Regions from separate parts of the Paenibacillus sp. FSL W8-0919 genome, predicted to be linked through region 4. Evidence: riboswitches for the same ligand, from Rfam matches in the RefSeq annotation. Region 4 holds a riboswitch; each other region holds the start of a gene.
What was found. Region 4 has a riboswitch for cyclic di-AMP ahead of NST44_RS04650 (C40 family peptidase). Riboswitches for the same ligand answer to the same signal wherever they lie in the genome.
Positions count from the first base shown of each region.

Region 1 (8,051 bases), 2.8 Mb from region 4:
GTACGGATGTACGTTCTCCGGCTGTTTATCCGGGAAAAAATGAATGACCTTGTCATCCAGGGAGATCCGCCCTTCTCCGATGGCAATGCCGACAGCGGCCGATGTCAGGCTCTTGCTGACCGAGAATATCGGATGCCTTAAATCTTTGTGGAACGGGAAGTAATAGCCTTCGGCTGCCACTTTGCCATGCCGAAGGAGCATAAAGCTGTGCAGGTTCATATTTTTGTCCGTCATGTCCTCCATAAAGCGGAGGATGGCGGATGGAGGAATGCCGACCTCCTCCGGACGGACTCGAGGCAGTGCAGTCATGATCATCAACCTTTCAGCTGTTTCTTATTTTTGCGGCTTGTTATTCTTCGTTTCCATCTATGTTACCGAATGGCATACTCCTATTAAAACGGTCTCCGATGTTTAATTCGGGTCATTCTTTGCCTTTTTTGCCGGATTTGAATCCTAGCGGCATTTTTAGCTTCATGAAGGAAGCGAGAGCGGGGAAAGAGAGCATAAAATGCAAAAAATGCGGGGGATTCAGCATCAAACCCGGAATTTTTATCGTTTATGTTTCATTATAATGAAGCTTGAAAATTATACTTCCAAGAAGATTGAGGGGGGATTTGGATGGAAGGGAACCCATGGTCCGTCCGGACGGTGGATACGATCCTCCGTCAAGCGGACGGCGAGGGAGTTCACCCGGAAATTGCCCGCCGGTGGGCGTATGTACCCGGGATGATGCTCATGGCGATCGCCCGTACAGGGGATTTTTATAACAAGGAAGCTTATTTCGACTTCATGAAACGGCATATGGATCTGTTTGTTCAAGAGGATGGAAGCATTCGGGGGTACCGCATTGAGGAGTACAATCTGGACCAAATCAACCAGGGGAAAAATTTGTTTGCCCTGAGGGCCAAATTTCCAGACTCCCGATATGAAAAGGCTTCCCATACGCTGGCCGCCCAGCTCATCAGCCAGCCCAGGACGACGGACGGCGGTTTTTGGCACAAAAAAGTATATCCATTTCAGATGTGGCTGGATGGGCTCTATATGTCTTCGCCGTTCCTGGCTCAGTATGCCAAAACCTACAACCGCCCCGAATTGTTTGACGAGGTGGCACATCAGCTTCTGCTGGTGGAGCGCAGAACCCGGGATCCCAAGACGGGTCTTCTGTATCACGGATGGGATGAAGCGAAGGAACAGGTTTGGGCCGATCCGGAAAGCGGGCGGTCCCCGAACTTTTGGAGCCGGGCTTTGGGCTGGTATGCGATGGCGCTTGTGGACAGTCTGGAGTTTTTCCCGATAGATCATCCGCAGCGCGGTACGATCATTGGCATATTCGAGCGCCTAAGCCGAGCGCTGGCACGATGGCAGGAGAAAGAGAGCGGGCTGTGGTTCCAGGTGCTCGATCAGGGCTTCCGGGAAGGCAATTATCTTGAAACCTCCGGCTCCTCCATGTTTATTTACGCTTTGGCCAAGGGCGTTCGGCTCCAGTACCTGGAGCAGCCTTCAATGCCTGTTGCGGAGCGGGCGTACGCCGGTTTGATTCAGCGGTTTGTTGAGGCCGGCGCAACCGGCGTGCATCTTCATTCCATATGCCATGGAGCAGGGCTGAGCGATGACCGCAACGGCTCGTATGAATATTACATCAGTGAACAAGTGGTATCCGATGCCCAGATTGGCGTGGCGCCTTTCATCCTTGCCAGTCTGGAAATGGAGCGGTTACTAGATTCGTTATAGGAGGAGCGCGATGATGCACTCATCGTCAACACTGCAAGCACTACAGAACAAGCCTTGGCTGTCGGATCAGGGGGACGGGACGTTCGTGAACCCGGTGCTTCATGCGGATTATTCGGATCCGGATGTGATCCGGGTCGGGGAAGATTTCTATATGACGGCTTCCAGCTTCGGCCATCTGCCGGGACTGCCGATTCTGCACTCGAAGGATCTGATTAACTGGAGGATTATTAATCATGTGCTGCCCCGAATGGAGCTGCCGGGCTATGACGTCCCTCAGCACGGGAACGGCGTGTGGGCTCCGGCCCTTCGGTTCCATGACGGCAAGTACTGGGTGTTCTATGGAGATCCGGATGTCGGCATTATGATGAGCACAGCAAGGGACCCGGCAGGCAGCTGGACGCCTCTGCATCTGGTTCAAGAGGGGAAAGGCCTGATCGACCCGTGTCCGTTCTGGGACGATGACGGCCAGGCCTACCTGGTTCACGCGTTCGCCAAAAGCAGATGCGGCATCAAGCACCTATTAAGAATGTGCCGGATGTCCCCGGACGGAATGCGTCTCTTGGATGAAGGTCAGATCGTTTTCGACGGTACCGAGCGCCATCCAACGATGGAAGGTCCGAAGATGTATAAACGGAATGGCTATTATTATATATTTGCTCCCGCCGGGGGTGTATCTACGGGCTGGCAGACCGTGCTTCGATCGACTGCGGTCTTTGGCCCCTACGAGGATAAAATCGTACTGCATCAAGGCGATAGCCCGATTAACGGCCCGCATCAGGGCGGCTGGGTAGAGCTCGCTTCGGGCGAATGCTGGTTCATGCATTTTCAAGACAAAGGGGCATACGGGCGAATCACTCATCTGCAGCCGATGCGCTGGGTCGATGATTGGCCGCAGATCGGTATCGATGCGAATGGGGACGGGATCGGCGAACCGGTTCTTCGTTATCCGAAGCCAAACGTCGGCGGGGAGCATGCGATTCAGGCGCCGGATGACTCGGACGATTTCGAAGGAGCTGAGCTTGGCCTCCAGTGGCAATGGCAGGCCAATCCCAATCCGGCCTGGTACGCATTCGAGAGGGAGAGCCATTTGCGATTATTTGCCTTCTCGGTGCCGGATAACCAGTCCACCCGCACGATCTACGCTGCCCCTCACTTGCTGATGCAGAAATTCCCGGCAGAAGTATTTCAAGCTGAAGCGAGGGTGGACGGAACGGCACTCAAGCCCGGTGAATATGCGGGCCTGATCATATTCGGGCGAACCTTTGCTTATGCAGCCGTTCGGATGAAGGAGGACGGATCCGGCATGGAACTCCTCCGTGCCGAAGGAAACGACCAGGCGGAACATATTGTGTGGTCCGGTGGATTGAGCGAAGGGAAGGTAACGTTGCGGGTGACGGTTCATCCTGGCGCTAAATGCCGCTTCGATTATGCCGCTGCTGACAGTCCTTTCATCCCGTGCGGGAATAAGGAGTTCCAAGCGGAGAAGGGTCACTGGGTCGGAGCGAAGGTCGGATTGTTTGCGGCGAGCCGAGAGGATCACTTAGACAGAGGGTATGCGGATATCGACTGGTTCCGGGTTGGAAGAGGAGAGAAATAGAAGCTGGAAGGGCTGCTCCTAGACGGGGAACCCGGCATTGGATCAACCCGAACGGCCCTGAGGCTATCCATGGCGCTTACGGTATTGAAGGGGCGTCGTGCCTGCGATTTTTTTAAAGGTTTTATTAAAGTGGGCAATATGCTCAAATCCGGTTTGCTCGGAGATGAATTGTACGGAATCCCGGCTGCTCACAAGCATCTTCTGGGCTTCACGAATCCGTACCACCTGCAGGTACTCGCGAAAGTGAAAGCCTGTCAGCTTGGTGAACACTCTGCTGAGATAGGAAGGGCTGATGTAAAACTGCTTGGCGATCTGATCGAGCGTAAGCCTTTCATGATAGTTGGATTTGATATACTGGGCGATCTCCGAAATTTTCTGGTGCATCGGATGCTCATATTCTGGGGGCAGCGATTGGAGCGAGGTCTCGATCCGGTGCAGGCGGATGAGCAGCTCGTTCATCCACGAGCGAACCAACGAGCCGTAATGTGCCTGCCCGGATTGACATTCTGCGAGCATCGAGAGGAGCAGCCGTTCGATGTCGGGCTGATGCTTCAACGGAATGCGAACCAGCCTGGATGTCCCGTGATCGAGCAGCTTGGCGACGCCGGCATCGCCCTCTTCGATGAAGCTTCGGGAGAAGCCGATCAGCACCCGCTCGAAGATCAGCTTATCGGAGCTTGCCGTCGAATGCAGATCATGCGGGTTCACGATCATCATATCCCCTTTTTTGACGGTAAACACATTATGGTCCATGAAGTATACCCGCTCTCCATTAAGCAAGTAATACAGCTCGAAGTAGGGATGCTCATGCGGACGGGGCATGCTGCTGGAACCGTTTCGTGACATGTATTGGATGGAGAAATCATCTTCTCCTATGTGGTACTTGGGCTGCAGCCGGTCATTCATTCTCTCTAACTCCTTTGCACACGCGGATCCGATTCTATTGTCATTCGTGAAGCCTGATATACCTGAACAGGTCGGAGACAACGGATACGGCTAGTTGGGTTCGTAGAAATTTATATATCATGGCTGCAGCCGATCTTCAAGGGCTTTGGCTGCAATCGGCAGCATTTTTTATAAGCGCTTACATCTTCATGCGGTATCAATCGAATAAGCAAACTTGAAACTTACTAAAGCGGAGGTAAGCATGAAACAAACAGAAGAAGCAATATGTCCCGACTTGCCTGTAATCCCGGAATACACAGTAATGATCACAGACTATGGCGCAGTAGGAGACGGCGTTTACGACAATACCCTGGCATTTCATCAAGCAATCGAAGCTTGCGCAAAGGCAGGAGGGGGGAAGGTGGTCATCCCTCCGGGGATCTGGCACACCGGTCCGTTAACCCTGCAGAGCCGGATTGAGCTTCACGCTTCTGCCGGCGCGCTTGTCATGTTCAGCAAGCAATTCGAAGCTTATCCGATCCGGATGTCTGCTTATGAGGGCCGGCAGATGTTCCGCTGCCAGTCTCCGCTCGATGGAGAAGGGTTGGAGGATATCGCAATCACCGGCAGCGGCATCTTTGACGGAGGCGGCGAAGCCTGGAGGCCCGTTAAGCAAGGGAAGCTGACGGAAAGCCAGTGGGATCGATTAATTCATCCCGGCGGCGTCGTGGATGACGGGGGACTGTGGTGGCCAACGCCGGCTGCCCGGGACGGGATGGAGAACCTGGCCCGGATCGAACAAACAGGCAGCCGGAATCCCCAGGATTATGAGTCTGTCAGAGACTATCTGAGACCCAATCTGCTCAGCTTGAGAAACTGCAAGCGGATTCTGCTCAGCGGCCCTACCTTTCAAAACTCCGCAGCCTGGTGCCTGCATCCTTGGGCATCGGAGCAAATTACCATTCAGAACATTACCGTCCGCAATCCATGGTATGCCCAGAACGGGGACGGACTGGACATCGATTCGTGCAAATACGTGACCGTGGAAAACAGCTCGTTTGATGTAGGAGATGACGCGATCTGTCTGAAGTCCGGAAAAAATGAAGCCGGGCGCCTGCTGGGAAAGCCGAGTGAGCGCATCAGCATCCGGAACTGCACCGTTTATCACGGCCACGGCGGGATCGTTGTCGGCAGTGAAATGTCCGGAGGCATCAAGGATGTGCACGTATCCGATTGCACCTTCATCGGCACCGATATCGGCATCCGGTTTAAAAGCTGCCGCGGACGCGGCGGCGTGGTCGAAAATATCTTCATCGAACGGATACGGATGCGGGAGATCGACGGGGATGCCATCTCCTTCAATTTATATTACGAAGGGAAAGCCGGCTCCGGCGAATACCAAGCGGAAGCGATGCTCCCCGTTACCGAGGAAACCCCCGTGTTCCGCAATATTGTTATTCAGGATATCGTCTGCAGCGGCGCGCATACTGCGCTCCTCATCAACGGCCTGCCGGAGATGCCGGTGGAGAACGTGACGGTGATGCGGTCGGCCATCACAAGTCGGGAAGGCATTGTATGCCGCAATGGAAAGAACCTGACGATTCAGGACATGGTCCTTCGCAATCAGGAAAATCCGCTCCTTCTCTTTCACCAGAGCCGAAATGTACAGGTGGTGAACGTCAAGGGGGAAAGCGACTCGCTGGATGACCGCTTGCTTGTGGTTACCGGGGAACGGTCCGGGCAAATCGAATGCTCGGGGCTGCATGCCGATAGGGCAGGACAGATTATGATTTCTTCTGAAGTGGAACCGGAGGAGGTCGTGATCAAGTAGCTTTGCTGTTGGATGCATTAAGGTTTAGAAGGGAGGTGATCGAATTATAACCGTTGCAATCTCAATATGATAAGGAGGTACGCATTGAAAGCTGCAAAATGGCTGAAGCAAATGCTTGTTCTATCGATGAATTTGCTAGAACAAGAGCCGGCCCCCTAGGTGTCGGCTTCTTGCATGGAGGTTTTTTCGCCGCACTTAGAAAACGGAAACAATTTTAACATAAATGTCATGACTATGTGACCTTTCATATAGTAAAAACACTGTTAAAACTCTTTCGATTCGACGGCGATATCTAAAAAACGATAGATTTATCGGATATTATTGACAGTTTGCTAGCTTGTATACTATATTAAGAAAGGGTTACAAAATGTTAATGAATTTTGCCGAATTTCGCTAGAGAAAACGGGGGAACCGTCCTGGGTGAATTATTCTTGTAGTAGAGGGAATATAGGTGACCTTCAGCCGAACCCTTAGCTAACTCCGTAGGCATCGAAGGAGAGAATATATTTTGAAGAAATTGGTCATTTCTTTGCTAGGATCCGCAATCATTTTTTCTTCCGGTGCCGTGACAGCATTTGCCGATCAGCAGCCTAACTTTCAGCAGCAAGTGAAGCAGTTAGTAGGAACACCGTACAAGTGGGGCGGAACAACCACAAGCGGATTTGATTGCTCCGGATTTATTCTGTATATGTTCCGTAACTTTGATCTTGACCTTCCGCGCACTTCCCAAGGACAAGCCCAAGTAGGCGTGCATGTAGACCAGGAAGAGCTGCGTGTCGGTGATCTGGTATTCTTCAACACGAACGGCAAGGGAATTTCACATGCTGGCGTTTATATTGGAGACGGGCAATTCGCACATGCTTCAAGCAGCAAGGGTGTTCGAATCAGCAAGCTTAGCGACTCTTACTATAAGCCACGTTATGTTACCGCACGCCGGGTGTTAAGCCAAGAGGAATATGCGAAGCTGGTAGGAAGTGTTAGCTAGATCAGCTCATCTTTGGTCTTGATCCAGCTCTCTGCACAATGATCGTCTTGCAAGTCCTGGTAAGGAATTCTATGATCGATTTTCAGTGATTGCACCGAATACATACATAAGTCTTGATGATGACCTCTGTATACGACAGAGGTCATCTTTTTTTGTGCCGGCCATGTGGAAGATTGGCATCGGCTAATTCATAGCCTGTGTCGTTTCAATGGCTGTCAGAGATGCTCGGTTATCACGGAAGCATTGAACAAGCGAACAGGCTGCAGGTCCATAGCGACCGGCAGCCTGTGTAGTGATGATCGGAAGGATGGACTCATCCACGCTTCAACCTTTAATTACGGATCACTCTTTGATCACCGCTTCGTTCATGGCGCCTTCGATATCATCACCGTAGACTCTGAATATACCGAGCCGCCACAATGCCGCACCTTTCAGCTGATAGCGCTTGGCCAGACCAAGCTTGTCGTCGATGGAGTTCTCCGTTTCGCTGCCCAGGCTAATTCCAAGCAGAAGCTTGTCCTTAGGGGCTCCGGCATCAAGTGCAAGCTGAATAGCCTGCTGCACTTGCGTGTTCGGTTCCGGCTTCCGGTCTTTGGTGCCAACCGGGTGATACTGGTATGCCATGATAATCAGATCGTCGGCAATCGATGCAAGCGTTTTGTAATCATAGCCTTTATAGGCGCTGTTTAACGGAGGTACGGCCAAGGACAGGGCAGTCCCTTTCGGCAAGGCAGCTCTAAGGTCCTTCACGTATTGGTTCAGCAGCTTCTGCTGGGAGGCGGCATCCAGCTTGAAGCCCAATCCTTCGAAATCCAGCACGACCCCGCCGAACCCATTGTCCGTAACGGCGGCGGTAATCCCGTCGATCGATTTCATCCGCAGTGAGGCGTCGCTCATCATTTTTGTCAGTTCGCCGTTACCGTCCAGTGCATATACCATCAAATAGGGCTTAATGCCCTGTCCTTCCGCATCGGCCACAAGTGTCTGGGGCGTAATGTCTCCGGCGGCTTCCGGCATGCGGT
Region 1 covers NZ_JBBOPV010000001.1:3,884,801-3,892,851, forward strand. Annotated here, with positions in the region: gene NST44_RS17745 (serine hydrolase domain-containing protein) at 1-309, opposite strand, end outside; gene NST44_RS17750 (glycoside hydrolase family 88/105 protein) at 619-1,731, shown strand; gene NST44_RS17755 (glycoside hydrolase family 43 protein) at 1,745-3,328, shown strand; gene NST44_RS17760 (helix-turn-helix domain-containing protein) at 3,392-4,234, opposite strand; gene NST44_RS17765 (glycoside hydrolase family 28 protein) at 4,476-6,044, shown strand; cyclic di-AMP (ydaO/yuaA leader) riboswitch at 6,416-6,549, shown strand; gene NST44_RS17770 (C40 family peptidase) at 6,553-7,029, shown strand; gene NST44_RS17775 (stalk domain-containing protein) at 7,372-8,051, opposite strand, start outside.
Region 1: it holds a riboswitch for cyclic di-AMP, as region 4 does, so the genes downstream of both, NST44_RS17770 (C40 family peptidase) here and NST44_RS04650 (C40 family peptidase) in region 4, are expected to answer to the same signal.

Region 2 (8,051 bases), 950 kb from region 4:
ATCGTCCTCTTTAGGTCTGAAATCCCACTCAAAAATCGCCATATTATGGGAGACGCTGACCAATCTTAGATTTTGCGGGGCTTTCGGATCCTGGTTAGCTGCTATATCGTTCATGGAGGTCGGACTCTTGCCGTACGTGGAATTTGTTACCGTGATGGGCTCCGCTGACAAATCCGCAGCAGGAACCGTTGCCGGAGGGGGAAGATCGCCCTCTGCAGCATATACTGACACAGCAGGGGCAAGCGGAGTAAGAACTAGGAGCAGGACAAGCACCCCAGTGAGCCATTTCGAAAACCTTTTGATCATGAATGGCATGACCGTTTCACCTCAATTTCTCAAATTTCGATTTGCAAAAGGATACAGCATTTTTCATAAATGTCTGTTCTGTCCGTGATGTCATCGCATAACCGGCTTGCAGACGTCATAGCCCAAGCCGTTAATCATACATGAAACGTCTCTGCTTGGCGTTCATCTTGATGACTGGTCCAGCTTCGCATGGTGATCGAAATCCTGCGATAAATGAAAGCGGTTACCGTTTTTATCTCAAAAATATGTACGGCAGACTCATCTCCCTTCTCCATGTCCAAACCTTCAACCTTTTGGCCCCGAGCCCTGCTACAGCCTCCTTCCCCGGCTTTCAGCGGTTTATTGAATTTTAAATCTATTTGTATCATGGAACCTTCCCTAGAAATTGAGAAGGGATACATTTCCATAGATTAGGGATAAAATCTTGTAATTTTATATTCTGTTAATAAATTCAAATCTCAGGAGCGTCCAGCCTCAAGGAAGCAAGGCTCCTAATCAAACGCTTTATGTACAGACCGTTCTATTTTCGGTATTAATGTCCTGGTAACAGAAAAAAGCTGTCCTAAGCAGACAAGCTACTTATAGGACAGCTCCCTTCACCTATATAGACGATTCCTCTACTTCAGCGGGCTAAGATGCTCATGCTTCAGCTTCCAAACTCCTTCCCCGGTCCGCACGAAAACATTGGTCGCTCTTCCCCTGCCGGTAGTAAACTTGCCTTGAGCATATCCCTCGTAGCGGTAGGTATAGATACAGACCGCCATCCCGGAATTCTCGGCAATCCACTGCACGTCCTCGGCATAATAAACCTCGTCCCGAACGACGTCCCAGGCATGTTCGAAGTAAGCGCGGATCTCGTCCTTCGTAACGCAGCTGCGGTCCGAGAACCAGTAAACCGCATTCTCATCCAGCAGTTTAACCACTTGATCGAAATCATGGGTGTTCGTTGCCGATATGTATGCTTCCAGCGCTTGTTGGTATCCCATAAGTGTCTTCCCCCTCCTCCTCTCTCCTCGCCAAATCTCTTCCAAAACCTTTTGCTTTCGCCTTCGGCCCAATTCGTTCCATTCGATGATAACGGCGGATGTTCTTCTTCTCCTGCCCATCTCCAATAAATATAAAGCTAGCTCTCATCATGGAACAACCTATTTTCTCTGAAAAATTCTTACGCCTCCTAATGAAATCCCAGGTCTGCATCTCTACGGATCGTGCTAAGATATGAAGCAATACGAGCTCATTATCAAGAGAAAGAATGTCAACATGATCGTCATGAGACTTGTTCACAGCTTGCCGTCCCCCATACTCCGGCACAGACCTAACGGGACGAAGTGAATCCCTCCGAATACAGGTGATTGCGTATGATGAGTATTGCCGATTTCGCGGAGCGCACAGGCATCGTCCCCAGTGCTCTTCGCTTTTATGAATCCAAAGGAATATTAGTGCCTGCAGAGCGCCAGGCCAACGGCTACCGGACTTATGGCGACCATCAAATCCACGAAGCGAAGCTGGTAAACAGCCTCCGTCAAGCGGGAATCAGCCTTAACGACATCCGAGGTTTCCTTGAATCGGATGAGGAGACACGCTCCCGGCTGCTGGAGCGCTGGCGACGGGAGGCGGAAGCCCGAATTCTCTCCGTACAGATTGCAAGCCAATATCTGAACGGAATGGAACCGGGGCCAGGCAGTCTTCATCTTGTTAGATGGGACGAACCCCTGACCCTGCTATGGCAGCCTTATGAAGTCCATAAGCCTGTTCATTCCTATTCGCTGGCTTGCGAGCATGCCCTTCAGCAACTGCGTCAAGCAGGCATCCGCCCCCAAGGAACCGGCCTGATCCGGGTCCTGGATTCCCGGGAGTCCAGCGTTCTGATCGAAGTCGGCTACCAACTGGGCCGGGATCCTAATGCAAAATGCCGTTCACAATCGCTTCCACCCGAAGCATACTTGGAAACCTTGCCTCCTACCTTGTTCGTCTCCGTCGACAGCTCTTGGGAAGATATCTTTATCTGCATGCGGACGATCCGATTTTTGGAGAAGTTCGGCTTTAAGCCTTCCGGCAAACGGATCGAGCGGCATTTTGAGGACTCGGACTCCTTCGAAATATTAATTCCCGTCATGCAGTCAACCATGGGTTGACCTTCAAGTAACTTGAAGGTTTATACTGGGTTTGTTCGTTCCCAAAACTTTCTTGCTAAGGAGGAGTTTCGTAAATGCCTGCGCTAAAGCTCGATGATTTTGATGGAGGATTTATTATTGCCCCTTGGGACCGGTTCAAGGAGCTCATCACATGGTACAGCACGCACTTGGATTTGAAAGTGACATACGAGGAAGATTTTCCGGTCGAAAAAATGGCCACCCTGACATTCCCTGCACTCGGCTGTATTCATATCAAGTCCGTAGAGCATGGGCATCCCCATTTTGCGGTGGATTGGGGCCGGAACGGAAATGTCCGTTTTTGCTTTACGGCAACCGACCTGGATGCGGTACATACATACTTTCGCAATCAGAACATCCAAGTGACTGAAATTACGGAAGGAGCCTTCGACCGCACCTTTGACTTCTACGACCCGGTCGGCAACCGATTAACAGCGATCGAGCCCGAACCCGGGACCGAGGAATGGGTTGCCAAGGCCCCTACGGCACGCTTTCCATTTCAGGCTATCCCCCGCTTTGGCGTCGATAATCTGGAGGATGCGATCCAGTGGTATGAGACGAATCTGGGCGGCAAGGTCGAACGGATTAGCGAGGACGGCACTTCCGCGATCGTGATCATGACGAACGAAGGCGCGCCGGTCTACCTTGAGACTGCCCGTCCCGATCACACCAAGGACAGGCTGACGGTCGCTGCACGGCCGTACTGGGTGATCCGAAAAAAGGCCGATTTCTTCGAAACCCATAATCGCTTGAAAGAACAGGGCTGGCATGTTACGGATTTCGCCGGGAATCCCAAGACGCTGGTACTGTTCCACACCTACGATCTGTACGGTAACCAAATTAACATATGGTGTTATGAGGACTGTTAATTGCAAGCAATTTGATAAGCCAAAAGGCACTCCCTGAAGCAGGGAATGCCTTTTTTACTGAAGCCGCTTATTATTTACGTGCTCGTTTCCTGCCTTGATTTCACTAAACAAATTAACCTCCGGATCAGGAGTCTTTGGCTCAACAGCCGGATGTCCTGTACCTGCTCCGGTAAAGTATTGAGATAGCAAATCCTCCAACTGTGATAAGGTTACCGGCTTTGCGGAATCCTGCAGTTCATAACCAAGCAGTCCGTTGGGCTCGATCGTAGCCGTTTTCACATCACTTCGTTTGGATATCCCCTGCTGCCGCAATTTCATCTCAAGCGCATCCACGGTTAACCTTAGCTTTTTCATATTCTGCAATTGAAGCTGCCCATTCTCTATAACGATAACGGCTGGTCCCTTTATCCACCTCTCAAAACGGCTCCAACGCACTTGCATAAATTCGACCAGGATGAGAACCAGAATAAAGACCAGAGCCGCTGCAAAGGTCAGAACTAAGTTTTCTTCGGCGATCGGTTGAACGATGATCGTTCCGATGGAAATCATCGTAATGGTTGTGGGTACGGTCATTTGGGAGATTGATTTTCGACCGGATATGCGGAGCACCAGCATTCCAAAAATAATTAAAATAAGGGATTTCCAGATCTCATTCCATAGCTCATTCATAGACTTGTCTCCTCAATCGTTCAATGATTCCCTTATGTTTTGGTCAACGAGTAACCATCTTATGCATGCCCTTACTCATTTTGATGGATAATATTTAACTAGTCCCTCTCTTCCCCATTATTTTGGTTTGCGAATCGCGTAATTTCGGATACAATCAATGACTGAAAAAATTATCCTGAGGCGAGGGGTGCTCTATGCATCATTTCAATGAGATCTTCGTTCAATTGTTAATTTTGCTTGCGATATCGATGGGGGTTATCGCATTGGCCAAAAAAGTAAACCAGCCTTATTCGATTGCGCTCGTTGTGGTAGGTTTGCTGCTCGGATTGCTGCATATTCCCGTTTTGGACGAAGCCGAAACTTTTATTACGCAATCCAATGTATTCCAGGCGATCATCATCTCCTTGTTTCTGCCTATCCTGCTTGGCGACGCCACATTAAAGCTTCCTTTCTCCCACTTACGGCAGCAGAGCAAGCCGGTGGTTGCTCTGGCGATCGGCGGAACCTTTCTATCTTTCCTTATTATCGCACTGGCGATGTATGGAATCATGGGACTGCCTTTACCTGTAGCTTTTACCTTTGCAGCGCTTATGAGCGCAACGGACCCGATTAGCGTAATCTCCATCTTCAAATCCCTTGGTGTTTCCAAGAAAATGGTGACCATCATCGAAGGGGAGTCGCTTTTCAATGACGGCATCGCCGTCGTGTTATTCCAAATTTCATCCGTATACTTGCTCTCCTATATAGAGATGGGCTGGGCAGGCATAGGCAGCGGGATCTGGCTCTTTCTTCAGTTTAGCTTGGGAGGGATTGCGATTGGAGCCATCCTCGGCTTTCTGTTCTCACAGCTCATTCGTTTTTATGACGATTATCCGCTGGAGATTGCCTTTTCGATGTTGTTGTTTTTCGGAAGCTACTTTATTGCCGAGCACTTTCATGTCTCGGGAGTTATCGCCGTCGTCGTAAGCGGCTTGATCTTCGGCAGCTACGGCAGCCGGATCGGGATGTCCGAAACCACGAAGATGAATATCAATTCGTTCTGGGATGTCATTACCCTGGTTGCCAATTCATTGATATTCCTTATGATCGGCCTAGAAATCAAGCATATCGATTTCACGGATAAATGGGCGCTGATTATCGCCTCCATCATTATCGTGCTGATTGGAAGAACGGTCGCTGTTTATACCAGCTTGAGCTTCCTGCGGAAATTTCCGTCATCCTGGAAAGCTCTGCTGAATTGGGGCGGCTTAAAAGGGAGCTTATCGATTGCACTTGCGCTAAGCCTGCCCGCCTCCTTCGAAGGGCGCGACGATATCCTCGTCCTTACATTCAGCGTCGTCCTGTTCTCGCTTCTTGCACAGGGGCTGACGATAAAACCGTTGGTTACCAAGCTTAAGCTGTCGAATCCCGTCAAGGAGACCGAATAACTAACTAGAGCAAGATCGAATATTTATTGAAAGTCCGAAACCTCGCGAGGGAACTCGCGTAGAATACCTAAGTATAGATTAAGCTGCATCGTTTCAATAACGTCACATGACACTTCGGGATCAAGGTTTACATTTAGATCTACCTAGCTTAGTATATACTACGATAATCTTATATTATTGATCGCTTAATCCCCACCACTTGGGGAGCGGGGGAACCAGCGAAGCCGCTAACGGCTTCAGGGGTGAATTCTTTCCAAGCCGGAAAGAACGGGGACTCTCAGACCCGAATCCGACAGCTAACCTCGTCAGCGTCTCGAGAGATAACGCCCGTGCAACTTTGACTTGTTTATTCGGAACACAGTCCAAAGCCTGGAAGCAGATTGTCTCTGCTACCGGGCTTTTTTTCCTTGGGTTCAGAAGACTCAAGCCGCTTGATCAGAAAGGAGCAGATGCATTCATGATACATCATGAAAAAATTATGGTGTGTGTTTATTATGGGCCGAACGGCGAACGGCTGATTCGGAGAGGAGGCGAGCTCGCCAAACTACTGCAATGTCCCCTCTATGTGATGAGCGTCATTCCCTCGGCTGTGGATGAACTCGATCTCGAGCAGGAAAAATTCATGGCCCTTTGGCAAACCATCTGCGATGAATATGGAGCTTCGTTCATCACCAAGCCTAATGATAATCGTCATAAAGCTTCGGACATCATCGCCGAGACCGCCAAGCATTATCAGATAACGCAGCTGGTCATCGGACAATCCGGCCAAACACGGTGGCAGGAAATCACACAGGGTTCATTCGTCAATGAGCTGCTTAATCGAATCGGCGAGACGGATCTGCACATCGTGGCTGTGCAGCGAATGGATCAACACATCGTGGAGACTCACGAGCGTGGAATTCCGGTTACGGTTGTCAGCAAAGATGGACTATATCTGATCCGTAAAGGTGAAGACGAAGGGGACGTTGTCGCGGAGGGGCTGTTCTTCAAGGAACTGAATACGGATTTCGAAACCGGTTTGTTGCGTATAAAAACCGATCGGGAATTCAAGTATTTAAAGGTAAGTCAGGGGAAAGTCGCAGACACTTCGTTTTTCCTAAGTCAAGCATCAACACCCCTTGACCATGAGAAGGATTATGGATAGTAACGCAACAACCCAACGATCCGCTCCCAGCAAAATCGAAATGTTCATCAACAAACAAAAAAGCAATATGAGCCCCCCTCAGCTCATCCTGATCGTATTTACCATCTTAATCTTGATCGGTACCTTGCTGCTCGCGCTTCCACTGTCCTCCGCCAGCGGTACATCCGTAGGACTGCTGGATGCATTATTTACTGCCACTTCCGCAATCTGCGTGAATGGCCTAGTTGTCGTGGATACCGGGAGCGTCTACTCAACCTTTGGCCAAGTCATCATTATGATATTGATTCAAACCGGCCGGTTGGGCTTTATGACCTTTGGTGTCATGGTTGCCATCGTGTTAGGGAAAAGAATCGGGTTAAAGCAGCGTCTCATGATTCAACAAACGACCCACTCCACATCGGCACAGGGACTGGTCAAACTATCCCTGTATATGGTGCTGATCTCATTTGCCTTTGAAACGCTCGGAACGATTCTCCTCGCCATTCGATGGCATGAGATCGGCTGGGGACAAGCACTCTATTATGGACTTTTTCATTCCGTCTCTGCCTTCAACAACGCCGGTTTTGCCCTTTGGTCGGACAGTCTCTCTTCCTTTGTCGGCGATCCTGTCGTCAACATAACGATTGTCTTGCTCTTTGTTATTGGCGGACTCGGGTATATTGTCGTTGTCGATCTGTTCCGCAAGCGCTCTTGGAGGAAGCTGTCCCTTCACTCCAAGATTGTCATTCTTGGAACGGGCATCCTATGCGTGTTCGGCTTTGCAGCGATTCTCGTACTGGAAAGCTGGAATCCGGCTACCTTCGGGCATTTGAACGGAGGCGAGCGGGTGCTCGCAGCATTCTTCCAGGGCATGACCCCAAGAAGCTCCGGGTTTAACACGATTGACATCAGCAGCATGCTGGCGGCTTCCCAGTTCATTATCATCATTCTGATGTTTATCGGAGCAGCCTCAGGCGGAACAGGGGGAGGCATCAAGATCAATACGCTTGTGGTACTCATACTGGCAACCATCCAAACCTTCCGTGGCGGCGGCCAAGTCCATGCCTTCCAGCGCAAAATTGCGATTGAAACGGTCTTGCGCGCACTAGCTGTCGTTATGAGTTCATTGGTAGCCGTACTTGTCGTTGCCCTCCTGCTCACGGTATCCGAGGGAATGCTGGAGGAGCATTTTCTAGAGGTTCTCTTTGAAGCGACTTCGGCCTTCAGCACAACCGGGTTGTCTATGGGACTCACGAGTGAGCTGTCTCCTGCCGGCAAATTCATTGTGATTGTCACGATGTTTGCCGGGCGGCTGGGTCCATTAACGCTCGCTTATGCGCTGGCTCAGAAAAAACGCTCCTCCAAAATCGGGTATGCGGAAGATCATGTGCTGATCGGTTAGATAACCTACAAGAATTAATAATAACCTTCCGCCTCTCTGTATCAAGGGTTAAACACACTAAAAATAGGATGCCGGAAATCGGCATCCTCCTTATTGCACTAG
Region 2 covers NZ_JBBOPV010000001.1:2,034,963-2,043,013, reverse strand. Annotated here, with positions in the region: gene NST44_RS08875 (glycosyl hydrolase family 18 protein) at 1-315, opposite strand, end outside; gene NST44_RS08870 (YybH family protein) at 924-1,292, opposite strand; gene NST44_RS08865 (hypothetical protein) at 1,240-1,590, opposite strand; gene NST44_RS08860 (helix-turn-helix domain-containing protein) at 1,665-2,441, shown strand; gene NST44_RS08855 (VOC family protein) at 2,516-3,328, shown strand; gene NST44_RS08850 (DUF421 domain-containing protein) at 3,383-3,997, opposite strand; gene NST44_RS08845 (cation:proton antiporter) at 4,192-5,424, shown strand; cyclic di-AMP (ydaO/yuaA leader) riboswitch at 5,597-5,749, shown strand; gene NST44_RS08840 (histidine kinase) at 5,882-6,568, shown strand; gene NST44_RS08835 (TrkH family potassium uptake protein) at 6,561-7,949, shown strand.
Region 2: it holds a riboswitch for cyclic di-AMP, as region 4 does, so the genes downstream of both, NST44_RS08840 (histidine kinase) here and NST44_RS04650 (C40 family peptidase) in region 4, are expected to answer to the same signal.

Region 3 (8,051 bases), 580 kb from region 4:
CGGCAATTCATTGTAGCAAGGAGTGCTTTTCGATGGCAACAGAGAAAGCTCAACGGAAGCGGGACCTTATTCTGGAGAAAGCGAAGATGCTCTTCATCCAGCGCGGATATGCGGCAACGTCCATGGACGAATTGGTCAAGTTTACCGGTGCCAGCAAGGGCAGCATCTATTACCATTTTGACAGCAAGGAGGATCTCTTTATCCAGCTACTTGCCAAACAGAATCAGGAATGGATGGAAGCATGGCACGAGAAGAAGGCGAAGTACGGAAGCTTTGAAGAGAAGCTGTATGGGATCGCTGATCATATGGTCGATGATTTTCAAAACCCGCTCACGAAGGTTGCAGAGGAATTTTACATCAACCAGCCGAATGACAATACGCTGCTGAATAAATTGCTGGCGATCCTGCAGGGGCCGCGGGCCCTGTACCTGGAAATCCTGGAGGAGGGTGCCGATCAAGGAATCATTTCTCCGGAGGATATCGAGGAAGTATCCGTTATATTCGGATCCCTTCTCGACGGCTTGTCGACCACGTTCTATGAACGGTCACAAGAGGAATTGCGCATGCTGTACCGGAAGGGCGTCAGCATTTTTCTGCAAGGGGTGATGACTGGGCGAGCCGAGGACTGACCGGATGACCAAGCTTCTTTTGATAAAGCATAGGAACATGCGAAGGCATGCTCCGTGCTTTTATGAATATAAATAAACCGACTAGTCGGTTTCAACTAAGGGGGCATGAACAATGAAGCATCTGTTTCGCAACAAAGCATTTGTACTGCTCACGATTTCGGATGTCCTGCAGAACATCGGCATCTGGATCCGCAACATGGCGCTGCTCTACTTCATTATGGAGAAAAGCCATCATAACCCGGTAGCCATATCGCTTCTGACCGTTATTGAATATGCGCCGATCTTTCTGGTTTCGATTATCGGCGGCGTACTAGCCGACCGCTGGCGGCCGAAGCGCACGATGATTTGGGGGGACATCCTGAGTTTCTTATCCGTGCTGCTCATCCTGTTCGTCGTATTTGCAGGATATTGGCAGGCGGCCTTCGCCGTGACGCTGATCTCGGCCGTTGTCTCCCAATTCTCCCAGCCGTCCTCGTTCAAGATCATCAAGCGCTGCTTGCCGGATGAGCATGTCTCGTCGGCGACGGCATTGTCCCAGGCGCTCATGTCGCTGTTCATTATTCTAGGGCCGATGATCGGGACGACGATCTATCAAGCCTTCGGCCTCGAAGCGTCTTTGATTAGCCTGCTTGTCATATTTGCCGGCTCTGCCGCCGTATTGGCATTCCTCCCCTCGCATGTGGATGAAGCAGCGGATAGGGCCGACTCTGCAAGCTCTTTTACAGAAGAACTGAAGGAGGGCTTCCGCTACATCGGTCGTACCGGATGGCTGAAGGTTCTTTTGGTGGTTTATGTTCTTCTGGCGCTCGGGGCGGGACTTGTCCAGCCGCTCGATATCTTTGTCATCACCGAGCGGTTGATGCTGGATATGACCAGCGTGCAGTGGTTTACCGCGCTTGAGGGTGCAGGGATGCTGATCGGGGGGATTATTGCTGCCGTCATCGCCGGGAGGGTGAAAGGCTCGTATCTTCTGTTTGCTGGTCTTGCCTTCCTGGGGGTGTCCACATGCATCGAAGTACTGTCGAAGTGGCCGCTCCTGACCGGTGCCATGCGTTTTGTTACGGGCGTGCTGATGGCGCTGGCGCAAACCGTCTTGATGGCACTGATGATGCGGCAGGTTGATGAACAATATATCGGGCGTCTCAATGGCGTCATGACGCCGGTCTTTACCGGCATGCTGCTGATCGGCTCCGGACTGACGGGATGGTATATGGCGGCATCGTCGATCGTTGCGGTATATTTCACGGCAGGAGCCATATTCCTGGTATCCTCGTTCGTCAGCATAAAGCTTCCCGCCGCCAAGGTGCCGGTTGAAGGCATGCCTGCCGGGCCGACGGCTGCCCCTAAAGGCGTGATGGAATCCTAGAGCGCTCAGCTCAACAACTTACTTATAAGAAAAGAGAAGGGACTGTCCCAGGTCAATGGACCTTACGGGAGAGTCCCTTCTTCTCTTCGTTAATGATGAGGTCAAGGCTGGTTTAATCTATGGTAGCGCGCAAGACGTTCACTCGAAGTCAGGATTCGTCTGGTGCTGCGTCTTGGCGCAGCGAGCTGTGCCTGTAACCATACACGGCGTAGATAATGATGCCGAGCCCGATCCAGACGATGAACCCGATCCAGGTGATCCGCTGCAGCGTCGTGAGCAGGTACAAGCAGCTGAGCGTGGCGATTAAGGGCAGCCATGGAACCAGCGGCACGCGAAAGGTCCGCTTCAGGTTAGGGTGCGTCTTGCGCAGGACAATGATGCCGAGAGAAACGGTAATAAAGGCGAACAGCGTGCCGATGCTGGCCAGGTCCGCCAGGTTTCCAAGCGGAACGAAGCCCGACAGCGCCGCGATGCAGATGCCGGATACCCAAGTGCTGAATACGGGCGACTTCGTCTTCGGATTGACCGAGCTCATCCGTTTCGGGAGCAAGCCGTCCCGACCGAGTGCGTACAGCAGCCGGGATTGACCGAACAATACCCCCATGAGGACGGTGGTCAGGCCGGCGAGGGCTCCGAGCGAGATGAAGTAGGACATCCAGTCCTGCTCAATATACAGCAGCGCGAAGGCGACAGGGTCTTTCACGTTCAAGAGATGATACGGCACAAGGCCGGTTAATACCGCCGTAACGGCAATGTATAGGATGGCAACGATAAGCAGAGAGCCTAATATGGCGACTGGCAGGCTTTTCTGAGGCTGCTTCACTTCCTCCGCAGCTGTGGCGATGACGTCGAAGCCGATATATGCGAGGAAGGCGATGGCCGCCCCCGTCATGACCCCTTCGATGCCGAACGGAAGGAACGGCGTCCAGTTGTCCGGCTTCACGTAGAAAACTCCGACACCGATGAACAGAACGATGACGGCTATCTTCAGATATACCATGATGGTGTTGAGCCGGGTGGATTCCTTCGCTCCCCGGGATACGATCCATGTAATCAACAGCGCGATGACGATCGCCGGCACATCCACGTATGTGCCTTTCGCAGGATTGAAGGCACTTGTAATGGCAACAGGAAGATGAATATTGAACCCGGACAGAATGCTCTGCACATATCCCGACCAGCTGCTGGATACGAGGGCGCTTGCAAAGCCGTATTCCAGGAGCAAATCCCAGCCCATCAGCCAAGCGAGGCCTTCCCCAAAGGCGGAGTAGCTGTACGTATACGCGCTGCCGGCTACCGGCACGGTGGAGGCGAATTCGGCATAGCATAGTGCGCAGAAGGCGCATACCAGCCCTGCCAGGAGGAATGACAAGATCAGTCCCGGACCGGCATGGGTGGCGGCCGTCACGCCGGTTAATACGAAAATTCCCGTTCCCACAATAGAACCGACGCCAAGGACGATCAAGTCCATGACGCCGAGCTGTTTCTTCAATGCGGAACGCACTTCTCCGCCTGTCAAAGACGGAATCGGCTTCTTGCGAAGCAGATTGTGTTTCAAGCTCATAAATGGAGTCTCCTAGATGTTTATTTAGATAGATTTCCCCGATGCATGACCCATCCATTCCGACATTATAAAGAAAAATAAGACGCTTTGAAAGCCTAAGGCTGCCTGTCCCCAGAAAAAAGCCTATGTCGAAGGTGTTGGCGGCCATGCGCGTACGCTTTCCTTCGGTAAATTACCAGTCTCTTCCCAATCCATCTCAGAAGAATCAGCATCAGCCGCTTGGGAGCGGATGTGGGAAGCGAACCGGATGCAAAGGCAGAAAAAGCCCGTCCCCGCCATGGGTCCGGGCTGCAGCTATTTCTTCAAATGATAAGGAACCGTTGTAAGAATAACATCCCGCCGGTAAAGCAGATGAGCGCGAATGAGCAAGCTCGACTGATTGTGCAGGAAGTTGTGCCACCCCTTCTTCGGAATGAACTGTGGAATGACGACCGTCACCTGGTAGTCGGACTCGCTGGCCTTGCGCTGTACCGTGTCGATGAATTTAGTGAGCGGCGAGATGATGCTGCGGTATGGCGAATGCAGCGTCACCAGCCGGACGTCCGGCTGCCACTTCTTCCATTTTTCCTCGAAAGCAATCTGGTCTTCCCGTTCGAAGTTCACGTAAACGGCGATGATTTGGTCAGCGGACAGTGATTTGGCATAATTGAGCGAGTTCTCCACCACATGCGTAATGCCGGCTACCGGTACGATAATAATATTGCCCTCGATCGGCTTTGCCGGCTCGCAGGTCGTAATCCGGAGCTGATCGGCGACCGCTTCATAGTGATTCCGAATCCGGGTGAAGATCCAGATGATGAGCGGCAGAAACAGGAGCACCGACCACACCTGGGCGAATTTCGTGAGGAAAAAGATCAACGTTACCGCAAAGCTGATAACGGCTCCCGTCGTGTTAATGACCAGCTTGGGGAGCCAGCCTTGAGGCTTCTCGCGAAGCCACTTCACCATCATCCCCGTCTGCGACAAGGTAAACGGAATGAATACGCCGACGGCGTACAACGGGATCAGATGCTCGGTCTTGCCCTCGAAGGCCAGGATCAGCACGATGGACAGAAGACCGAGGATAATGATGCCGTTGGAATACCCCAAGCGGTCCCCCCGGACCGTGAACATCCGCGGGATGAACTTATCCTTCGCCAGGTTGACGGCCAGCAGAGGAAATGCCGAATACCCCGTGTTGGCCGCCAGGATCAGAATTAACGCCGTGGTCCCCTGGATGAAATAATACAGCGCGTTCCGGCCGAAGGTATGCTCGGCGATTTGGGAGACAACCGTCACCTCTTCGCTGGGACTGACCCCGTAATAATAGGCCAGGAAGACGATTCCCGAAAATAACAGGGCGAGCAGGGAGCCCATCGCGGCCAGGGTTTTGGCGGCGTTGTTCGGTGCAGGCTCCTTGAAGTTCGGAATGGCGTTGGATATGGCTTCAACCCCCGGTGAGCGCGGAGCTGCCTGAAGCGAACGCCCGCAGGAGCAGAAACAGGCTCAGTCCGGCGACGGGCGTGCCGATCTTGGTGTGCAGCTCCGGCGAAGCGTGGCCGGTTGCAATATCGTAGAGACCGACGCCAATCAGAATAAACAAGGCCAGTACGAACAGGTAGACCGGATAGGCCAGAATCGAGGCGGATTCCGTCACGCCCCGCAAGTTCAGCACGGTAAGAAACAGGACGAACAGTACGGCGATTCCGACATTATAGGGACGCAGCTCGGGAAAAGCCGACGTAATCGCATCCGTACCGGCCGATACGCTGACCGCCACCGTTAGGATATAGTCGACGAGCAAGGAGCCTCCGGCAACGAGGCCTGGATACATGCCCAGATTCCGTTTCGACACGACATAGGCTCCACCGCCCTGCGGATAAGAGAAGATGATCTGTCTGTACGATAGGATCAGCGCCAGCAATAAGACGAGAACGCCGATGGCGATCGGGATGGAATACCAATAGGCAGCCGCGCCGACAGTCATCAGCACCAGCAGGATTTGCTCGGGGCCGTAGGCGACGGATGACAGGGCATCGGATGACAAAATCGCCAGGGCCTTGGTTTTATTCAATTTTTGATCGCCTAATTCATTGGATTTAAGCGGTCTTCCGATGAGGAAGCGCTTGATGGAAGATAGCATCGTGTTTCACCACCGATTCGATTTGGATTTTGGGTCGTTTTCCCCAAAAAAGCATAAAGCTATGTGGCTTGGGTGAATGGTCAAGGGCCGGGCATGGGATGCATCTCCATTTCGATTTTTGGCATAGAAAAAACACAGGTTAGAGCCTGTGTTTTTTGCACAAGTTCACAACCCTCCCATTAACGCCTACGAGGTTAGCTGTCGGATTCGGGCGCGAGAGTCGCCCTACCTGATGCCGCGCGGGACCGGCCGCGGTTATTCAGGATTCACCCCATAGTATGGCTGCCGCATCGGCAGGCATACGCTTCGGTTCCCCCATTTTCCTCTCTGGAAATTCGGCGAATCAACTGTGAGATTATATTGGATTTGAAATCTGAATAGTATATTACGCCTGCGGCATTCGATTGTAAAACGGCCTTTTGCCGCTATTTTCGGCAGTAAGGAACCGAATGATCCATAAGTAAGCGATTACATGGGATACGGACTTTCGCGGGATCATTATTTTGCAGATTTACGCAATAAATCGCTGAATGCGAAGATTTGGAAACTGAAAGCGCGGTAGGGAAAGCAGAAAACGCGGTGAGGGGAAAAGGTAGGCGTGCAGATAAAAGAGGATGCTCCTATCGAAGAAGCAAGCCGAAGAGAGCATTCGCGGCCGCTTCTTGAGCCGGCCGTAATGTAAATTCGCCATGCCGTATCTCGGGGGAGGAGATACATGCATGGCGAATTTTTGGGAGTGGTCCATGATATGGCGAGGAGGAGAAAGGGTCTGGGTTTCTCATCCTTGCTCTTGATAGAAATATACCCGGGAGTTCGAGGGGTGAATCACATCTTTAGAAAAAAATGTATGACTTTACGATAAGGCTGATTTTTTTTAAGATAAGGGGATACGAAAGAGGCTGGAGCACAAGGGGGAGAGGACAAATTGATTCATCAGGAACACGGCGTATTTCCGGCGGTTTGCCCGCTGGATTGTCCGGATACTTGCAGCCTGCTGCTGCATAAAGAGAACGGGAAAATCGTAAAGGTTACAGGCAACCCCGACCATCCGATCACGCAAGGCGCGATCTGCAATAAAGTGCGCAATATGGCTCACCGGGTATACCATCCGGAGCGTGTGCTCTATCCGCTGCGCCGGACCGGCCCGAAAGGTGCCGGCTCATTTGAGCGGATCAGCTGGGACGAGGCGATCCGGGAAATCGCGGACCGGTACAAGGCGCTGATTGCATCGGATGGTCCGGAAAGCATCCTGCCTTACAGCTTCTACGGGAACATGGGCATCTTGAGCGTAGACGGCATGGACCGCCGCTTCTTCAACAGGCTGGGGGCCAGCAAGCTGAAGCAGTCCATCTGCAATTCGGCCGGAAACGAAGGCTGGAAATCGGTCATGGGCTTCAACGGGGGGACGGTCCCTGAAGACACGGTGAACGCCGATGTGATCATCGTCTGGGGCGGCAATATCGTCAGCACGAACATGCATCAGGTGGTGCTCGCCGAAAAAGCCCGCAAGCGGGGCGCGAAGGTCGTCGTCATCGATGTTCATAAAAATCAGACCGGCCAATGGGCGGATTGGTTCATTCCGCTGTATCCCGGTACGGATGCCGCGCTTGCCGTCGGGATCATGCACGTCCTGTTCCGGGACGGGCTGGTGGATGAGGCGTTCATGGAACGTTATACGATCGGCCATGAGGAGCTGAGGGAGCATGTGAAGACGTACACGCCGGAATACGTGTCTTCCGTAACGGGCATTCCGGCCGACGATGTGGCGAAGCTGGCCGAGCTGTATGGCCGTGCCGGCGTGTCTTACATTCACATCGGCAACGGTCTGCAGCATCATGATAACGGCGGCATGACGGTACGGAGCATTGCGGCCCTGCCGGCGCTGACCGGGCAGTGGCTCAAGCGGGGCGGCGGGGCCGCCAAATCAAACGGGGGCTACAACAGCATGAACAGCGAGGCTTTGGAACGGCCGGATCTGCGGCCGAACCCGGGTGCGCGCACGATTAATATGAACCGGATCGGGGAAGCGCTGGCCATGACCGAGAAGCCGATCCGCTCGGTATTCGTCTACTGCAGCAACCCGCTGGTGGTTGCTCCGGATACGGAGCGCGTGAAAGAGGGTTTTGCACGGGAGGATCTGTTCACGGTCGTTCACGATTTATTTATGACGGACACGGCCAAGTATGCGGATATCGTATTGCCGGCCACCTCCTCCTTTGAAAGCACGGACCTGTACGCCTCCTACTGGCACCAATACGTTCAGCTTCAGGAGCCGGTTATTCCGGCGCAGGGGGAAAGCAAGAGCAATGTTGAGCTGTTCTCCCTGCTCGGCCGGGCAATGGGCTTTGAGGAAGAAGCCTTCCGGGAATC
Region 3 covers NZ_JBBOPV010000001.1:1,665,415-1,673,465, forward strand. Annotated here, with positions in the region: gene NST44_RS07230 (TetR/AcrR family transcriptional regulator) at 33-629, shown strand; gene NST44_RS07235 (MFS transporter) at 742-1,995, shown strand; gene NST44_RS07240 (amino acid permease) at 2,144-3,559, opposite strand; partial or broken gene NST44_RS07245 (APC family permease) at 3,854-5,681, opposite strand; cyclic di-AMP (ydaO/yuaA leader) riboswitch at 5,850-6,032, opposite strand; gene NST44_RS07250 (molybdopterin-containing oxidoreductase family protein) at 6,607-8,051, shown strand, end outside.
Region 3: it holds a riboswitch for cyclic di-AMP, as region 4 does, so the genes downstream of both, NST44_RS07245 (APC family permease) here and NST44_RS04650 (C40 family peptidase) in region 4, are expected to answer to the same signal.

Region 4 (8,051 bases):
ATTGCCTGCACGAACCGTTTACCCATTCCCCGGCCGCACCAATCAGGCCGCATGCCCAGGCCTAGACGCGTAACGCCTGCCATAGGGAAAAGCTGGGCAAACCCCCAGAGCTGATCCTGCTCATCCAGCACGGACAGGTATTGCTGCAGGCGGATGCCGGGATCCCCGAATTCCACCCCTAGTCCCTTCATCTGCTCCCAAGGAAGAAAGCCATATATATTATAGGGCGGGGGATAGGACCAGGTGCAAATTTCAGCGGCATGGGCTTCCTGCATGACCACGGTATGAAACGAGGGTAAATTCGCCTCCATCTAAATACTCCTCTCATTCAAAACAATTCCGTTAGAGAGAGAATACATGCTGCTGAGCGGGATTGCAAAGATAATAGCGCAGGGGGAAACGAAACTGAAGCTAAAAAATTTTCGATTGTTTATTCGTATTGCTGTTTAGGTTAATTCTGGAAGGGTAAATAAAATGTAAGCGCTCGGATTGGCCGAATCTTGTTGGTGGCTTTGAGCATACAGAATGGAAAAAATATTTTTGGATTTTCCGAAAAACATAGAACTTTTCCATGGCCAGAAACGTTATAGAGGTATAGACGAAAAATTATAGAAAAAAAGCCGCTGGGTGAGATCGGCACATCTCATGCTCCAGGGCTTATGGACATTCAGAAAAATTACGGTACAGTCAATTAATTGTAGTTCACGGCAAGGGACTTGTACGTGCTTTGGCTCATGATTCTCTTCGCGCCTACATAACGCTTCGCGTAGTAGCTCTGGCTGAGCGGGCTAACGATGACGCCGCGCGAGGAGGAAGAATGGGCGAACTTCCCGCCACCGACATAAATGCCAACATGGGAAACGCCTCTGCCGGAAGTATTAAAGAATACGAGATCCCCGGCCTTCAGGTTGCTCTTCGATACCGCGGTACCTACCTTGTATTGTGCTGCAGAAGTGCGCGGCAGGGTGAGGCCCAGCTTCTTGTAAATATAGCTGGTGAATCCGGAGCAATCAAAACCCTTTGTAGTGGTTCCGCCGGTTTTATAAGAGACACCGATGGTTGGTTTGATAACGGTATTCAACTTGGAATCCGCGAAAGCGCTACCGGTTCCAATCGTGAGCGCAAGGGCCAAGCCTAAAGAGATGGCTGTTAACTTCTTCTTCAAAACAAAAAGCTCCTTCCATTGCCTGCGAGGTTAGCTTAAGGGTTCGGTTGAAGGTCCCCTATGATCCCTCTCTAGCGAGATCAATTCACCCAAAACGGATCCCCCGCTTCCCGTATGAAGACGGGAATTCGGCTTTTAAAAGATGTCGATGAACCCAATATGACGTTCCAACATGTTAACATGATGACAATAGTTACAATAAAAATGACAAAGTTGTTACTAACATATTCGTTATTTTAGCAGAGTATTAACAATTTGGCAAACGAGGAAAGTTGTTTTTTTAACAAAAATCCCTGTCCACATTGAAGTGGGACAGGGATTTTGTATAAATATGGGAGGGGAACGTTGAGGATTCCGGTTGGATGTAGAAGTTATCGTTCGAAATCTATCCTTTTCGGAGGCTGCTTTAGCTTCCGGTTACAAGCTTTTTACCACATTTAAACGATGTATGGTTGTTAATGAAATGTAACTTTTGTAACCGTTATGGATTTGAAGCTACGGACGCTCTCCATAAATGATATTGGGAAGAAATTCCCCATATTTGGAAGAGCCCGTTCAGGAAATAGGAGGCTTGCTGAATGATGAGTCCGATTAATCCCGCCCAGAACAGGGACGCCGAGCTGAACAGCAAGAGAATGACAAATGCGGCTCCACCAACAGTAATGGACAGCAGTACGGCCGTTCCCAGCTTGCGTATGAGCGCCGTGACGGATGCGATCATACCGAGCTCTCCGGTATGCCCGAACTGCATATACAGCAGCACAAGGCGAATAACATAGGTATAGAGGAACCAGGCCGCCACGTAAGGCAGCACCCGGAGCAGCTGGGAAGGCTCCTGAATGGAGCCGAGCAGTGCCGGAAGAGCCTTGGGAATGATCCAGTAACCCGGGGCAACCGTAAGAACAAGCTCGATGAGATAGAACACCGTTACCGATTTCCAATGCTTCCGCATGCCGATGAAGAAGAACAGACCGCGTTCGCCACGGGCCTCCTGGTGGAGGTTGTAGAAGATGCCGGCGCGAATCAGCGGGGTAAGCACCATGCGGACGAGGAGCAGAGCGGCAAGGATCCAGCCGTAGGTATGAACCGTATTGCTGAGTGACAAGCTCATTTCGCCCTCATAGAAGAACAGGAGGCGGCTCAGCTCGTTAGGAGCCGGATCCGGGTACCGCATCAAAAGCGGGACGACGGCGGATTTCACGAGCCTGTACAGACAGTAGCCCCAGAGAAGACGGTACAAGAACAGTAGAATGGAGACGTATAATTGATCTTTAACACTGATCCAGCCTTGGCCTGCATAGCTTTTCATGTGCTCCCCCCTCACCACGACATGCTGCCGAACAGCGTCTCCACGAGCTTGGTAATACCGAGATTCCAACGTGTAACGACTTTCGGATCCATGCCAGCCTTCATATAGTTATTCATGTGTTTATTCTCCAGCATGATGGTATATTTCGGATCCACCATGGCCCAGGCGAGCGGTGTATGGTATTCCAGCGTATAAGTTACTTTGCCGTTCTTGCCGCTCCATGTTCGCTCAACAAGCTTGCCATCCTCAAAAGCGAACACAATCGGCACATCGGTAACATCGCCGCCCTTGCTCGTGATGTTTACGGTCGAAACAAACTGTGGGTGCGCTTGTGAGCCTTTATTTTTGGTTTTGATCTGGTCGATCGCGATGTCAGCCATTTGGCTGCCGTAAACGTACTGATCGAAATACGACTGCCATGAGGACTGGGTAACCTGTTCAACAACCTTCTGGAAGTCCGTCGTTGTCGGATGCTTGAAGCGGAATTTTTTGGCGTAGGTCATCATGATTTTATCCATCGTCTTGGATCCGACTTGTCGCTCGATGCCCTGGAGCACCAGCTTGCCGCGTGTATAGACGTTGAGTGCGTAATTTTCATGCGAGCTGTATTTCCAGGACTCCATCTTAAGCGGTTCAGGCGACGTAATGGATGCGCCTTGCGCTGCGGTATTGGATGTAATTCCGTACTGCTTCTCCATGACCTTCTCCTCGGCATAGGAAGCAAAGGCCTCGTCCAGCCATGCCTCTTCGAATTCGTTATTGGCTACGATGCCGTAGAAATATTGGTGGGCGATTTCATGGATGACGGTCCGCTCCAGCTCATATCCGGGCGAGTCGTTATTGGCTCCGAAGGCGGTGACGAGCGTCGGGTATTCCATGCCGCCTGCACCGTTGCCGGAATAAGGCGGGACAACGATGGATAATGTGGAGTACGGATAGGAGCCGTACCATTTGCCGAAAGAGGACAGCGCCGTTTTGGCTGTATCAAAATAACGCTCCTTCAAATCCTTATGAGCAGGATCAAGGTACAGCTTGATCCGGACGCCAGGGATACCCGGAGCGGAGTAAGCCTCTTCCGCCGTCACGAAGTTCGGCGAGGCGGCCCAGGCGAAGTCATGCACGTCATCCGCATAGAATTGGTAAATTTTCTCGCCATTTGCTTTCTGCGCAGGCTTGGTCGGGAACCCGGTAGCGGCTACGATATAGTCCTCGGGTACACGAATCCGAACGCTATAGATGCCGAAGTTCGAGTAAAACTCCGAATTGCCGTGATACTGATGTAAGTTCCAGCCTTCCTGGGTTCTTTCCCGCGTGCCGGCAGGCTCGTATACCGATATCTTGGGAAACCACTGGCCAGCCATGACAAAATCCTCGGTCCGGCCCATGCGCGCGAAAATCTTCGGCAGCTCTACCTCAAACTCCAAATGCAGGGTTATACTCTCTCCGCCTTTTACAGGCTTGGGCAACCGGAGTTTGGCAAGACTTTGATCTTTGATGTTCCCGTCATCCGGCTGAACAAACTGCAGTCGTTGCGTCAGGCCCAGGCCCTCGGTCGTTTTCACGTTCGTAATCTTCATCGACCCATAGCCGTTCTCGGGCATCGGATCGGATCGAAGCCTGCCTCCGGACTCCTTCATGAACGTCGTTTCATCGGATGCAAAGGCGTTCGGGTATAAATGGAAGTAGAGCTCATTCACGCTTCTTTTGCCAGGATGGGTCCAGGTGACGGTCTGCTTGCCTTTCAGCTTGTTTTGTTCAGGCTCGTACCTTACATCCATGTGGTATTCGACCAGCCGGTCGCTAAGCGCAGGGGCCGGTGCATCAGGCTGAACCTTTGGAGGTGAAAGCGGGGCCTTCTCCACGGCAGAGACGGAGGGCTTGCCCCCATTCGGAGCAAGCGCCGACAAGGAGGACCCTTGATTAGAAAGAAATATTGGCATCGATCCTGCAAGCAAACCCAAGGCGAGCAGGGATGATAGAAAGACTTTGGCACGTGGTGGGACCATATCGAATAACCTCCCGTTGACAAGCATCTACAGCATGTATATGTTTGCTTTTGGAGGATTATTAGTTAAAATAAAATTATTGGGACAAAGGTAGTTACGATGCAGCCGACAGGCTTTGTCGGCTCTGATATAGGAGGTTTTGCGGCAATGGAGAACGGGAGTCAGGAACAGGGCGCTAAGAAACAGATCGCGCTGAACATTATTAACAGCAAGAGCAAGCATAAAGGGTTCGGTGCAGGATCGATTGATTTGAACAGCCTTTCGCCAGTCATTATCGATAATGGCGAGGCCAAGGTGGATATCGGGGCCATGCATGCAAAGAGCAAGGTGGAGCGGGGCATCCGGTTTACGACGGACCGGGACGAGGTGCCTAATGGCCGTCAGGTGTGGATCGTATGGGTAGCGGTGGACCGCACGGCTGAAGGCCAGCATTACGCCGGTGCGACCGCTTGCGAAATGTGGATCGATCAGGAAGCGCGCAAGGGCTGGAAAATCCTCGCCGATCATGTGAACAAGATGGACGCTGCGCTAAAGCGCCGGATTATTCTGGACGGACTTGGCGATGTAGAGAAGAAGGCGCTGCGCGAGCTGCTGATTTCCCGCAATGAGGAATGGTGGAACGCATCCCCGGATGAATTCAAGGAAGCGCTTCGGACTAAGGAATAATTACATTGCCTTGAAAAGAAAGTTTTAGGATTAGAACGCGAAGAAAGACCGGTCAAGATTCGAGGGAGGAATCTTAACCGGTCTTTTTGTGCTGGCGTGTTTAGTTATCGGATTCATTAGAAGGGCAGAGCATATGTCAGGTTCTTCTTGATATCGAGAAACGGATTGTCATATTGCAGCGTCAGCTTGCCGCTCTTATAACCGACAAACGTCAGACCATCACCGATGAAGCCCACCTCATTCGGCGGCATTTCCCCGATGGCCTTGATGCTTTCCTCATCCAGAATCTCAGGATAAATCAGCTCTGCTTTCGTGCCAGTCGGGTTAACGATGTACAGGGTTGCCTTCGTATACGGTCGGACGAGCAGGAAGTCCTGTTCGATCGCCTCCACAGTGAAATCATCCTTTACGCCTGTAAGGGCGGCGAGATCATAGGTTTTGACCGTCTTGCCGGTCGGATGAACGAGCTCCAGCTTGCTGCCGTTCATCATGGCGATATTTCCTTTATAGCCGGTAACGTTCGGCTCGTAGTTAATGCCCGCGAAGTTGGCATTCTGGGTTGCGGCTGTTTTGATGATCTTCTGATCCCGAATGAGTACACGGTATCTAGCTTCATGGATATGCGGCTCTCCGTACGTGTTATAGATGTCGGCCACGTACGTATTGCCATTTACCTTATGCGCATCGATCTCAAGAATGTCGATATTTTCAATAGACACCTTGCCTGCTTTTACAGGAACCGTTCCTGCTTTCCCCATATAGAGCGTTCCGTTCTCCCGGTTCACCCAAAACAGCATGCTGCCTTTTGCCGTGTAGGCATATCCGGTTCCCGGGTTAAAGGTTGTTGCCAATCCGGATTTGGCATCATAACGAAGCGGGATGGCAAACGCTTTGGTAATCAGGCTGGCAGGGACGTAGGTCACCCCTTTCTTGATGACCGGCGCGGCCTCGAGCTTCAGCACGCTGCCTTTCGCATTCACGGCACGAGCCTGCCCGACCTTGATCCGGACGGATTCCTTCGGACTGTTAATGTACATCTGGTTCTTGCCAACAACCGTCAGCTGCAGCTGGAGCGATTCGGAAATTTCCTTCAACGGTACATATAGGACTTTATTCTTCGTAAATGGCTGATTTTTAAGATCAATCGTGCTCCATGCGGCTTTGGCCTCCGAGGCGGCTGCTGCGGCATGCGAGGGTACTGTCGCGGCGGATGCTGTTAATAACAGCGTCGCGGCTAGGGAGGCGGTTCCGGCTGCTTTCATCCATTTTCTTGTGTTCATGATAGGTCTCCTCCTTTAATCGTTGGGTAATCTTTCTCCCATATGCATAAACGAGTCGGGCATGGAAAATGTTTCATTGAAGAGCGAAATGATATGAAAAAAATTATATAGCCAGCAGAATTGCCCTGCTTCTAAGCCCATAAAAAAAGAAGCTTCATCCTGCTGGATGAAGCTTCGAAGAGTGTTCGCTGTCACGACCGGGCTATCGGCTGGGATAAGCCCTCGGTTACGGATTCCCGATCCTTGCCAAGCAGGATGGACAGGCCGAGCAGGGTAACGATAATGGTTGCCCCCATATCCGAAATGATTGCGATCCACAGCGTCAGCCATCCGGGGATGGTGAGCAGGAGAGCAATCGCCTTCAAGGACAGTGAGATCCCAATATTCCATTGGATGATGCGGTTTACCCGGCGGGCCGTTCGGATCGCTCCGGGAAGCTTGCCGAGGTGATCCTGCATTAAGACGACGTCCGCCGTTTCGATGGCGCTATCGGTCCCCTTGCCCATGGCAATCCCGAGATCCGCCGCAGCCAATGCCGGGGCATCGTTGATGCCGTCACCGACCATGCCGGTCTTCCGGCGGGAGGCCAGTTCCTTGATTTTGGATACCTTCTGTTCAGGGAGCAGGCTTGCAAAGACGCGGGTGACGCCGGATTGCTTCGCGATGGACTGCGCGGATTGCTCATGATCGCCGGTAAGCATAATCGTTTCGGTAATGCCGGCTTCGTGAAGCTTACGGACGACGTCCGCCGTTTCCGCCCGGATCTCGTCCGCCAGACCGAAATGGCCCAATACGCCGTCTTCGCTTACAGCCGCAACAATCGTATATCCCTGTGCCTTTAAGTGGGCAATATCTGCTTTGACGGCGGCCAGATCATTCCGGGCGCTGTCATGAATATGGGACAGAACATCCTCACTGCCGACCCAATACAACTGTCCGTTGATTCGGGCCCGGACACCTTCACCCGGGAGAACCGTAATATCCTGCGGATCACGGAACGTACACTGCGGCTGCTTGATTTCAAGATGCTTCATTACCGCTTTGGCCAGCGGGTGGAGCGATGCTTGCTCGATAGCCCCAACCACCGCGTAAAAGCGGTCTTGGTCGTAGACCGTCTCGGCATACACGGCGGGCTCGCCCTTGGTGAGCGTGCCGGTCTTATCGAAAGCAATGGCCTCCAAGCGGCCGAGCTGCTCCAGATGGATGCCGCCCTTGATCAGAATGCCGTTTCGGGCTGCCCGGGTCATGCCGCTGACGAGCGCAATCGGCGAGGACAGCACAAGCGAACAAGGACATCCGACAATAAGGATGGATAGTCCCTGGTAGATCCACGTCATCCAGGGCTGATTCAACAGCAGCGGAGGGATCAGTGCAACGCCGAGCGCGATGATCATAATGGCGGGCGTATAGTATTTGGCGAACTTATCGATAAACAGCTCGGTCGGCGTCTTGCTGTCCTGCGCTTCCTGTACCAAGTGCATAATCTTGGCGAGGGAAGAATCCTCATATGCCTTCGAAATAGCGATATGGAGCACGCCGTCCGTGCTTACGCTGCCGCCAAAGACCGCATCGCCCATCCGCTTGGTTACGGGCACCGATTCGCCCGTAATCGCAGCTTCATTGAC
Region 4 covers NZ_JBBOPV010000001.1:1,086,633-1,094,683, reverse strand. Annotated here, with positions in the region: gene NST44_RS04655 (GNAT family N-acetyltransferase) at 1-311, opposite strand, end outside; gene NST44_RS04650 (C40 family peptidase) at 692-1,165, opposite strand; cyclic di-AMP (ydaO/yuaA leader) riboswitch at 1,170-1,309, opposite strand; gene NST44_RS04645 (hypothetical protein) at 1,647-2,474, opposite strand; gene NST44_RS04640 (M1 family metallopeptidase) at 2,486-4,480, opposite strand; gene NST44_RS04635 (YwhD family protein) at 4,628-5,146, shown strand; gene NST44_RS04630 (copper amine oxidase N-terminal domain-containing protein) at 5,263-6,426, opposite strand; gene NST44_RS04625 (heavy metal translocating P-type ATPase) at 6,618-8,051, opposite strand, start outside.